One region of the Blautia sp. HCP3S3_D9 genome, then DNA from elsewhere that is predicted to be linked to it. Evidence: riboswitches for the same ligand, from Rfam matches in the RefSeq annotation. Region 1 holds a riboswitch; the other holds the start of a gene.
What was found. A riboswitch is a leader RNA that binds a small molecule or an ion and turns the genes downstream of it on or off. The one in region 1 is predicted to bind tetrahydrofolate.
Positions count from the first base shown of each region.

Region 2: linked by a shared signal. The riboswitch ahead of folE (GTP cyclohydrolase I FolE) and the one ahead of folE (GTP cyclohydrolase I FolE) in region 1 are both predicted to bind tetrahydrofolate.

Region 1 is NZ_JBQHWS010000137.1:1,486-7,573, forward strand. It holds gene ACTNES_RS17625 (Y-family DNA polymerase) at 1-1,196, shown strand, start outside; gene ACTNES_RS17630 (hypothetical protein) at 1,212-1,625, shown strand; gene ACTNES_RS17635 (DUF4869 domain-containing protein) at 1,863-2,321, shown strand; gene ACTNES_RS17640 (ATP-binding protein) at 2,327-3,310, shown strand; THF riboswitch at 3,376-3,472, shown strand; gene folE (GTP cyclohydrolase I FolE) at 3,610-4,167, shown strand; gene ACTNES_RS17650 (HD domain-containing protein) at 4,164-4,661, shown strand; gene folP (dihydropteroate synthase) at 4,701-5,510, shown strand; gene folK (2-amino-4-hydroxy-6-hydroxymethyldihydropteridine diphosphokinase) at 5,568-6,088, shown strand, end outside.
Region 2 is NZ_JBQHWS010000043.1:12,514-18,601, reverse strand. It holds gene ACTNES_RS10140 (aminopeptidase P family protein) at 1-298, shown strand, start outside; gene folK (2-amino-4-hydroxy-6-hydroxymethyldihydropteridine diphosphokinase) at 547-1,398, opposite strand; gene folP (dihydropteroate synthase) at 1,513-2,322, opposite strand; gene ACTNES_RS10125 (HD domain-containing protein) at 2,437-2,919, opposite strand; gene folE (GTP cyclohydrolase I FolE) at 2,916-3,473, opposite strand; THF riboswitch at 3,637-3,733, opposite strand; gene ACTNES_RS10115 (ABC transporter ATP-binding protein) at 3,849-5,615, opposite strand; gene ACTNES_RS10110 (ABC transporter ATP-binding protein) at 5,612-6,088, opposite strand, start outside.

The DNA of each region.
Region 1 (6,088 bases):
CTCCCCGGATGGCTCTCTATCTGGAATACAGCACCAGAATTTACAGCATTTATCTGAAATATATTGCGCCGGAAGATATTTTCCCTTATTCGATCGACGAAGTATTTATGGATGTAACGGATTATCTGCATACCTATAATATGACACCAAGAGAACTGGCGATGACCATGATACAGGATGTGCTGAAAACGACAGGTATAACGGCAACTGCTGGAATCGGAACAAATATGTATCTGTGTAAGATTGCGATGGATATCGTGGCGAAGCATATTAAAGCAGATAAAGATGGTGTACGAATTGCAGAACTGGATGAAATGTCATACCGAAGGAAACTCTGGAGCCATAGACCTCTTACTGATTTCTGGAGAGTCGGAAAGGGATATGCAAAGAAGCTGGAAGAATACGGGATTTATACAATGGGCGATATTGCCAGATGTTCCATTGGTAAAGCAAATGAGTTATATAATGAAGAACTGTTATATAGGCTGTTTGGTGTTAATGCGGAGCTGCTGATCGACCATGCCTGGGGGTATGAATCCTGTACCATGAAAATGGTCAAGGCTTACAAACCGGAAACGAACAGTGTTTGTTCCGGGCAGGTACTTCATTGTCCTTATGACTTTGAAAAAGCAAAATTAGTCGTCAAAGAGATGACGGATCAGATGGTTTTGGATTTGGTGGATAAGAAGCTTGTAACAGACCAGATTGTGTTGACGGTTGGTTATGATATTGAGAATTTGAATAATACCGACAGGAAAAAGAAATATCATGGTGAGGTTACGATCGACCGTTATGGAAGAAGAATTCCGAAACACGCACATGGAACGACCAATCTGAAACGGCAGACTTCCTCAACAAAAATGATAATGGATGCAGTAATAAAGCTATATGACAGGATCGTTGACAGAAATCTGCTTATCAGAAGAATCAATATCACAGCGAACAGGCTTGTGGATGAAAGCTCTGTAGAGAGAGAAGAATTGTATGAGCAGTTGAATCTTTTTACGGATTATGAGGCACAAAGGAAAAAGCAGGAAGAGGAAGAGGCTGCGCTGGATCGTGAGAAACGTATGCAGGAGGCAATGCTCAGTATCAAGAAGAAATTTGGAAAAAACGCTGTACTGAAGGGAATGAATCTTCAGGAAGGTGCAACCGCCAAGGACAGAAATGAACAAATTGGCGGACATAAGGCATAAAGGAGTTGGAAGAGGATGAAAAATAATTCTTATGACGATATCATCAATTTACCGCATCCGGTCTCTAAGAATCATCCGCAAATGCCTCTTCGGGATCGGGCAGCGCAATTTGCTCCTTTTGCGGCTCTGCCCGGGCATGATGCTGCGATAAAAGAAACAGCAAGATTAACTGATGAAAGATTGGAACTGAGTGAGGAAGTGATTGCTCAGCTGAATGAAAAAATCAATATAATCAGAAATAATATCGGTATAGAACAGAATGTATCGATAACTTATTTTATTCCCGATGCAAAAAAAGCCGGCGGATCCTATGTTACGTACTCTGGTATTGTAAAAAAGGTAGACGAATATGAGCATACCATGATCATGACAGATCAAACGGTCATTCCAATTGAACAGATAAGCGATATTAAATGTGAAGAGTGGTAAATGTAAAAACAGATACAAAGAATATAGAATGTTTCACTAGTACAGCGAAAATTAAGTTTCTGCTATATTGACGCAGGATTTCACACTCTGATGGGCTGGATTAAGATGCATTATTTTAGAGGATTGCTATAGTTCTGGCAGTAGAGGACACAAGGTTGAAGAAATCAGACAGAAATTCTTTGGCGGAACGAAACCATGTTATAAGAAGAATTGTATTTTGAGAGGAGGCTTTTATAAATGTTGAACATTATTTATGGAGATGTGAAAAACAGTATTTATAATACAAATGTTTATTTTAAAAACAGTTATGAACCAGAATGGCTTGATGCAGAACTGGCGAAAAAGATGATTAAAGATATTGATGATTCAGAAGTATTGAGTGGTGAATGCATTAATAGTCCAGTGTTGGGACAGATTCCTCCTGAAAGACTGTCAGGAGGAGTGAAGACATTGTTGCTGATTTTAAATGAACCGGATCGGATTTTCAATGCCTCGACCTGTGGCGATAACTGTGCAAAATGGATATTGGAAATAGGCAGGATTAAAGATGTTACCATTAATCTCAGGCATATGATGAGTTTTGGAAAAGACACAAAATTTGAGATAAAAGTCCAAAATGGAGGAGAAACGGTCCATTCAATGAAGGAACTTGTTCCTATAGCAAATAAGTATTTAAATGAAATGAAACAGGAGTAGTGATTATGAAAGGTTCACATAGAATCATTGTAGAATCCAGAAAAGTGAAATATGATTTTGTAATTCATAGGAATATTACAATCATTACTGGTGACAGTGGATCAGGTAAGACTGTTTTAATTGATCTTATACATGATTATGGAAGATATGGTGCGGACAGCGGTGTATTTCTTTCCTGTGACTGCCCCTGTAAAGTGATTGATAGTGAGGATTGGGAAAGAAAGATAGAAGAAACAACAGGAAGCATTATTTTTATTGATGAAGGAAATCGTTTCCTGGTTTCAAAGAAGTTTGCACAGCTTGTGCAGGGATCTGATAATTACTTTGTACTGGCTACAAGAGAAAAGCTTCCGGCATTGCCATATAGTGTAAGTGAAATATATGGATTTCGCAAATCTGGAAAATTTCATGATGCGAAACAGAAATATAATGAGATTTATCATTTGTACGGTGAAATATCAGAGGAAAAGAATATCAATCCGAAACTTGTAATAACAGAGGATTCCAATTCGGGATTTGAATTTTTTAAAGAAATGTCCAGACAGAAGGGTGTGAACTGTTTTTCTGCTAGTGGGAAGTCAAATATCATCAGACAGTTGGAACAGAGACCGAATGAAGAGGGTACAATTTTGGTCATCGTAGATGGAGCTGCATTTGGTTCAGAGATGAAAGATATCAGTGAATGCATTAAAACACAGGGAAACATTGTACTCTATGCACCAGAATCTTTTGAGTGGTTGTTACTTTCAACAAAGGAAATACCGGAAGTAAAAGTAGAAACAATACTTCAGAATCCAGAAGAATATATAGACAGTAAAGAGTATGTCAGTTGGGAACGATATTTTACAGATTTATTGATAGAAAGTACCAGTAAGAATTTTATATGGGCATATTCGAAGAAAAGGCTTACAAAGGCGTACTTTGCTCCAAGAATAGTGAATGCGGTAAAAACAATCATGAAATTGGTAGACTGGGAAAAATCATTCTGAAAAGTCAGAAAAAACCTTTTCTATTGTCGTATTACATGGTATACTGAATACCGAAATGAATGATATGCAAAATAGGATTTTATGCGTCAAGTGTTCGGTGAATGGGGAGTTGTCACTGAAACGAAAAGTGCGTCTTACGGTATATTATCCGCACCCGTTGCAAACAATATAAGAGGATATCTCATATTGTGTTAGGGAATGTTTTTGACATACATTCTATCACAATTGGAGATATCCTTTTTTGATTTGATCAAAAGGATAATCTCCATTTCAAAAAATACAAAGGAGGTTATTTTTTAATGGTTGACAAAGTGAAAATTGAGCAGGCAGTCCGTCTGCTTCTGGAAGGTATCGGTGAAGATATCACACGGGAAGGTCTGATCGATACTCCTGACAGGATTGCCCGCATGTGTGAAGAAATTTACGGAGGTCTTGGCCATGAAGCGGACCAGCACCTGTTAAAGCAGTTTCCTGTAGAGAATAATGAAATCGTACTGGAAAAAGACATCACCTTTTACTCCATGTGTGAGCATCACCTGATGCCTTTTTATGGAAAAGCTCATCTTGCATACATCCCCAACGGCAAAGTTACCGGTTTAAGCAAACTGGCACGTACAGTAGAGGTTTATTCCAGAAGACCACAGATTCAGGAACGGCTTACTGTTCAGATTGCAGATGCTTTGGAGCGCACTCTGGATCCAAAAGGAATTATGGTAATGCTGGAAGCGGAACATACCTGTATGACCATGCGCGGAATAAAAAAACCGGGTAGCAAAACGATCACTACTGTAACCCGTGGTGCGTTTACAGAAGATAAGGAACTGCAGAAAATGTTCCTTTCTATGGTAAAAGGATGAATAACAATTTTTCAGATATGGATCGTGTCAATCGGATTTGGAGGCATCCGGTTTATCAGGAACATTATAAAAAAATACAGGAACTTGAAAGTGAACGGATCTTCTGCCGTCATACGCCTGAACATTTTCTGGATGTTGCACGGTTGATGTACATTTATGCACTGGAGAAACATCTGGAGTTGCCCAAAGAGCTTATCTATGCAGCAGCACTTCTTCATGATATCGGACGTGCACAGCAATATCAGTACAACATTCCCCATGATATTGCAGGAGTAGAAATCGCAAGGGAAATTCTGTCAGATCTGCACTTTACAGAACAGGAAAAAGAACTGATTCTGTCTTCCATTGGACATCACCGAAAAGGAGATTCCTGCAGTACGCTGGCAGCACTTCTTTATAAAGCGGATAAGCAGTCCAGAAATTGTTTTTTATGTTCCGCTGCTTCTGAATGCTATTGGTCTGATGATAAAAAAAATATGAAAATTGAATACTGATCTTCTTCATAAGCATAAAAGAAAGGATGGGCTCTGCTCATGAAAATTGGAAACCGTTTTTTTGATACTAAGAATCATACTTACATAATGGGAATTCTAAATGTTACCCCTGATTCCTTTTCTGACGGCGGCAAATGGAATCATATGGATGAAGCTCTGAAACATACAGAGGCGATGATTGCTGATGGTGCAGATATTATTGATATCGGAGGCGAATCTACACGTCCCGGCCATACACCTGTCAGTGCTGATGAGGAAGCGCAGAGAGTTCTTCCTGTTATTAAAGCGGTCAAAAAGCATTTTGACATTCCTGTTTCTGTAGATACTTTTAAGAGTAGCGTTGCTGAAAGCTCTATCCAGGCAGGAGCTGACCTGGTTAACGATATCTGGGGATTAAAATATGATCCGAAAATGGCAGCTGTGATCGCAAAATATGATGTGGCCTGTTGTCTGATGCACAACAAATCTAATACAGAATATCAAAATTTTGTCATTGATATGCTCGCTGAAACACAGGAATGTGTTAATCTTGCAAGACAGGCTGGAATTAAAGATGAAAAAATCATGCTTGACCCGGGAATTGGTTTTGGAAAAACATTTGAAATGAATCTGGAAGCAATGAATCACCTGGAGCTTTTTCAGAATCTGGGATTTCCGGTTCTCCTTGGTACATCCCGCAAATCCATGATCGGACTGGCACTGGATCTTCCTGTAGATCAGCGCGTGGAGGGGACTTTGGCTACCAGTGTAATTGGCGTAATGAAGGGATGCTCTTTTGTCCGTGTCCACGATGTTAAAGAAAACAAGCGTGTGATCCAGATGACAGAAGCAATCCTGGGACGCAGATAAATTACTGGCACAAAACAGATGGTAAATATAAATAACATACAGAAAGGATTTGCTGTTATGGATGAGACCAGATTAGATAAAATAGAAATTAAAGAGTTGGAGGTTTTTGCAAACCATGGTGTATATCCTGAAGAAAATGTTTTGGGACAGAAATTTGTTATTTCTGCTACACTTTTTACCAGAACACGTCTGGCGGGATTAACCGATGAGTTGTCTGCTTCCATAAACTATGGCGAAGTCAGCCATATGATTACTGATTTCACCAGAAAACATACTTATAAACTTCTGGAATCTCTTGCAGAGAATCTTGCAGAAATGCTTCTTTGCTCTCTTTCCGGACTTGAAAAAATCACTCTGAAGATCGAAAAGCCCTGGGCACCGGTTGGTCTTCCTCTGAAAACTGTATCTGTGGAAATTACACGGAAATGGCATACTGCTTACATTGCTTTTGGCTCTAATATGGGTGATAAAAAGATGTATATAGACAATGGAATCCGTGGTCTGGCAGAGACAAAAGGATGCCGTATAGAGGCAATTTCCGATTATCTTATTACAGAACCTTACGGAGTTACTGATCA
Region 2 (6,088 bases), on a different contig from region 1:
GGAAGAGGGCATGATCACATCTGATGAGCCTGGATACTATGTAGAAGACGGATTTGGAATCCGCCATGAGAACATGATCGTATGCAAAAAAGCTGAGAAAACAGAGTATGGACAGTTTATGTGCTTCGAATTCCTGACTATGGTTCCATTTGACCTTGATGCCGTGGTTCCGGAGCAGATGACCGCACATGAGAGAGAACTTCTTAATAATTATCATGCGCAGGTATATGAAAAGATTTCTCCGTATCTGGATGAAGATGAGAAAGCATGGCTGAAAGAAGCCACACGTGCGATTTAACCGAATCAGCTACGAAGCGGATCAAGTTATTCGATGCAGAGCCACATAGCGAAGAGAATGTTGTTATTCGCATGAGCCGGATAACAAAATTGTTTCATGATCAGAAGAATATTTTTCGATGTAAATATACTGTGAAATGACAGAACAAAAAACAGTCTCCGAAATCTTTTGAAATTTCGGGGACTGTTTTGACTTTATCAGGCGGCTAAGAGCATTTACCTGGTTATTTAAATTTTGCCTGACAGGTTTTATTCTTTTGCATTTTCAGATTTGTTAAGAAGATGATCCAGGAGCTGAGAAATCGTCTGATTTAATACAGGATGTCGCAAATATGGAGCAATCTGGCTCATTGGCACAAGGACAAAATCGCGGTTCTGCAGATCAATATGTGGGATATGAAGGTCTGGAGTATCAATGATTTCCTGATCGTAAAACAGGATATCCAGATCCAGTGTCCTTGGTCCCCAGCGGATGATACGTTCTCTGTTTGCTGCCTGCTCTAATTGATGCAGTCGTCCAAGTAATTCCTCAGGAGTAAGGAGTGTACGCAGTTTCAGAACTCCATTTAAAAATTCATCCTGTTCGGTAACACCGTAAGGTTCTGTGATGAGATAATCGGAAATTGCTTCAATGCGGCATCCTTTGGTTTCTGCCAGACCACGAATTCCATTGTCGATATACATTTTTTTATCTCCCATATTGGAACCAAAAGCAATGTAAGCAGTATGCCATCTTCGTGTGATCTCCACAGATACCGTTTTCAGGGGAAGTCCAACCGGTGCCCATGGCTTTTCGATTTTCAGAGTAACCTTTTCAAGTCCGGAAAGAGAACAGAGGAGCATATCTGCCAGATTCTCTGCAAGAGCTTCCAGAAGCTTAAAAGTATGTTTTCTGGTGAAATCAGTGATCATATGGCTGACTTCGCCATAGTTGATAGAAGCAGTCAGATCATCGGTTAATCCTGCCCGACGTGTACTGGTAAAAAGTGTGGCAGAGATAACGAATTTCTGTCCCAGAACATTTTCTTCTGGATATACTCCATGGTTTGCAAAAATTTCCAGTTCTTTAATCTCTATTTTATCTAATCTGGTTTCATCCATAACAGCAAGTCCTTTCTGTAAGTTATTTATATTTACTGTCTTAATTGCAATATTTTATGGAAGTGTGATAGGTCAGTAAATGTTATTGTTCACTTCGTGCACCGTGATCAGTAATTATCTGCGTCCCAAGATTGCTTCTGTCATCTGAATGACACGTTTGTTTTCCTTGACATCATGAACACGGACAAAAGAGCATCCCTTCATTACGCCGATCACGCTGGTGGCCAGAGTTCCTTCCACGCGCTGGTCAACAGGCAGATCCAGTGCCAGTCCGATCATGGATTTGCGTGAGGTGCCGAGGAGAACCGGGAATCCCAGATTCTGAAAAAGTTCAAGATGGTTCATAGTTTGCAGATTCATTTCAAATGTTTTTCCAAAACCAACACCTGGATCAAGCATGATCTTTTCATCTTTAATACCGGCCTGTCTTGCAAGATTGACACACTCCTGGGTTTCTGAGAGCATGTCTATAAGAAAGTTCTGATATTCTGTGTTGGATTTGTTGTGCATCAGGCAACAGGCAACGTCATATTTAGCGATTACGGATGCCATTTGCGGATCATATTTTAATCCCCAGATATCGTTGACCAGATCAGCACCTGCCTGGATGGAACTTTCAGCAACACTGCTTTTAAAAGTATCTACAGAAATAGGAATGTCGAAACGTTGTCTGACAGCCTCGATAACCGGCAGGACTCTCTGAGCTTCTTCGTCGGCACTGACCGGTGTATGGCCAGGACGCGTGGATTCGCCGCCGATATCAATAATATCTGCTCCATCAGCGATCATTGCTTCTGTATGTTTCAGAGCTTCATCCATGTGATTCCATTTGCCGCCGTCCGAGAAGGAGTCAGGAGTAATATTTAAAATTCCCATTATGTAAGTTTGATTTTGAGTATCAAATAAACGGTTTCCAATTTTCATGAGCAGGGACCATCCTTTCTTTTATGGTTATGTAGAGGATTAAAGCATGTTTGAACAAGATGTGCGTCACAATTTGTGGGAATGATTTTTCAAACACGCTCTAGTATTCAATTTTCATATTTTTTTTTCGCTGGACCAGTAGCATTCAGAAACAGCGGAACATAAAAAACAGTTTCTGGATTTTTTGTCTGCTTTATAAAGGAGTACTGCAAGCGTATTGCAGGAATCTCCTTTTCTGTGATGACCGATGGAAGACAGGATCTGTTCTTTTTCCTGCTCTGTAAAATTCAGGTCTGCCAGAATTTCCCGTGCGATTTCCGTACCTGCAATATCATGGGGAATATCATGCAGATACTGTTCTGCACGTCCGATATCGTGAAGAAGAGCTGTGGCATAGATCAGTTCTCTGGACAGATCCATATGTTCTTCCAGCGCATAAATATACATTAACCGTGCAACATCCAGAAAATGTTCCGGAGTATGACGGCAGAAAATGCGGTCATTCTCAAGTTCCTGTATTTTTTTATAATGTTCCTGATAAACAGGATGCTGCCAGATTTGATTGATACGATCCATATCTAAGAAATCGGTATTCATTCTTTTACCATGGAAAGGAACATTTTCTGCAGTTCCTTATCTTCCTTAAATGCGCCGCGGGTTACGGTAGTGATCGTTTTACTTCCAGGCTTTTTGATTCCGCGCATGGTCATACAGGTGTGTTCTGCCTCCAGCATTACCATGATTCCCTTTGGATTCAGGGCGCGTTCCAGAGCATCTGCGATCTGGACGGTAAGGCGCTCCTGAATCTGCGGTCTTCTGGCATAAACTTCTACGGTACGTGCCAGTTTGCTTAAACCGGTAACTTTGCCGTCAGGGATGTAGGCGAGATGAGCTTTTCCATAAAAAGGCATCAGGTGATGCTCGCACATAGAGTAAAAAGTAATGTCTTTTTCCAGTACGATTTCATTATTTTCCCCTGGAAATTGTTTTAATAAATGCTGGTCTGCCTCCTGACCGAGACCTCCGTAAATTTCTTCACACATACGGGCAATTCTGTCGGGAGTATCGACCAGCCCTTCCCGTGTGATATCTTCACCGATTCCCTCCAGAAGCAGACGGACTGCCTGCTCGATTTTTTGTTTGTCAACCATTAAAAATAACCTCCTTTGTATTTGTAGAATGGAGATTATCCTTTTAATCAGTTTTTGGGCGTGCACTTCAGGTTTGATACACAAAAAAGGATATCTCCAATTGTGATAGAATGTATGTCGAAAACATTCCCTAACACAATATGAGATATCCTCTTATATTGTTTGCAACGGGTGCGGATAATATACCGTAAGACGTACTTTTCGTTTCAGTGACAACTCCCCATTCACCGAACACTTGACGCATAAAATCCTATTTTGCATATCATTCATTTCAACACCAGTATATCATGTCATACAGTAATAGAAAAGATTTTTTTGACATTATTGGAAATTTATTTCAACTGGTAATGAAAAGAACTTGTTGCTGAAGGGCGATTATTCAGAAACCTTAGCAAACTGGCTGTTATACAGAGTATGATAAAAGCCGCCCTTCGCGATCAGTTCATCATGTGTACCCTGTTCAATAATACTTCCGTCTTTCATAACAAGGATCAGATCTGAATTGCGGATCGTGGAGAGACGGTGAGCAACGATAAAGCTTGTTCTTCCCTCCATCATTCGTTCAAATGCTTCCTGAATCTGTAATTCTGTTCTGGTATCAATACTGGAAGTAGCCTCATCCAGAATCAGCATCGGAGGCAGGCAGAGCATAACTCGTGTGATACACAGAAGCTGTTTCTGTCCTTGACTTAAGCTGTCCTCGTTAAGCATGGTATCCAGTCCTTTAGGAAGACGCTGGATAAATTCCCAGCTATGGGTAAGCTTGGCTGCTTCGATGATCTCAGTATCTGTAGCGTCCGGTTTTCCAATAGAGATATTGTCACGGACGGTTCCGTTTTTGATCCATGTTTCCTGAAGCACCATACCATAGCTGCTTCTCAGAGAATGACGGGTAATGTCTTTAATTGGTTTACCGTCAACGGAAATAGAACCGGCATTTACATCATAGAATCTCATCAGAAGGTTGATAAAGGTTGATTTACCGCATCCGGTGGGCCCTACGATAGCAACACGCATACCAGGTTTTACATGAAGATTGAAGTCCTCGATCAGTTTTTTTGACTCATCATAATGGAAGCATACATTCTTGATATCCACTTCACCTTTTACATTTTCCAGTGTGTTAGAAGCTTCTGCAACTTCCGGTTCTTCTTCAAGCAGATCAAAGATTCTGCCTGCGCATGCAAGTGCGTTCTGAAGCTCTGTGACAACAGAACTGATATCATTGAATGGCTTCATATACTGATTGGCATAGGAGAGAAGTACGGAAAGACCGCCGACTGTCAGTCTGCCTCCCGGAATGATAAAAGCACCTACAAGTGCTACACATGCATAAATTACATTGTTTACAAAACGTGTGGAAGGGTTGGTAAGACTGCTGTAGAAAACTGCTTTTTGACTGCAGTCCTGTAATTCTTCATTAAGTTTTGCGAAACGCTCAGAAGATTTATCTTCATATCCAAAAGCCTGAACAACTTTCTGGTTTCCGATCATTTCCTCGATAAGAGCTGTCTGGCGTCCACGGGCTTCACTCTGTTTCCGGAACATCTGGAAGGTATGTGAGGAAATAAATTTTGCTACCAGGAAGCTTAATGGTGTCAGGACAATGACCATCAGTGTGATCCAGAAGTTCTTGGAAAACATGAAGATCAGTGTTCCGATGATGGTTACGATTCCTGAGAACAGCTGAGTAAATCCAAGCAGCAGACCATCTGAAAGAATATCTGCATCTGCAATTACACGGCTGATGATATCACCGGTGCTGTGTCCGTCAAGGTAAGAGAGCGGAAGCTTCTGAATATGGCGGATTGCTTTTGCACGGATATCTTTTACTGTCTGGTAGGTCATACGGTTGTTGATGGCATTCATCAGCCATGTGGCAACAGAAGAAAGAATAACCATTACCAGGATACGTGACAGATAATACCACATCATTTCGAAATTAACCTGATGTTCGGCAACAATCTGATCAATGGCATTACCGAACAGGATTGGGACATATAACTGCAAAACCACAGAAACTGCTGCCAGTGCGATACTGAGGATCAGCAGGAAACGGTATCTTCCGATGAAGCGCAGTACTTTGAAAAAGGTCTCAGAGCTTTTTCCCTTTGATGTATTTTTTGCTGTTACTTGGCTCATACTGTCACCTCCGTCATCATACCACCTGCAGGTGCAGAGGCATATTTTGCCCTCTCTTCAGGAAACTGAGAGAAATAGATCTCGCGGTATGTTTCACAGGTCTGTAGTAACTCAGCGTGAGTACCTTTGCCTGCCAGATTTCCATTGTCGAGAACAAGGATCAGATCTGCCTGCTGGATACTGGAAGATCTCTGGGATACCAGAAAAGTAGTTACATTCCAGTCAAGTCTGTTGAGAGACTTACGCAGTGCTGCGTCTGTTGCGAAGTCGAGAGCGCTGGCACTGTCATCCAGGATCAGAATCTCTGGTTTCTTTACCAAAGCACGGGCAATGGTAAGTCGCTGTTTCTGACCACCGGAGAGATTCTTGCCGTTCTGTTCCAACTCGAAATCAAGCTGACCTGGTTTACCTTCTACGACTTCTTTTCCCTGAGCGGTAGTAAGTGCCTGCCACAGATCTTCGTCAGTGGCATC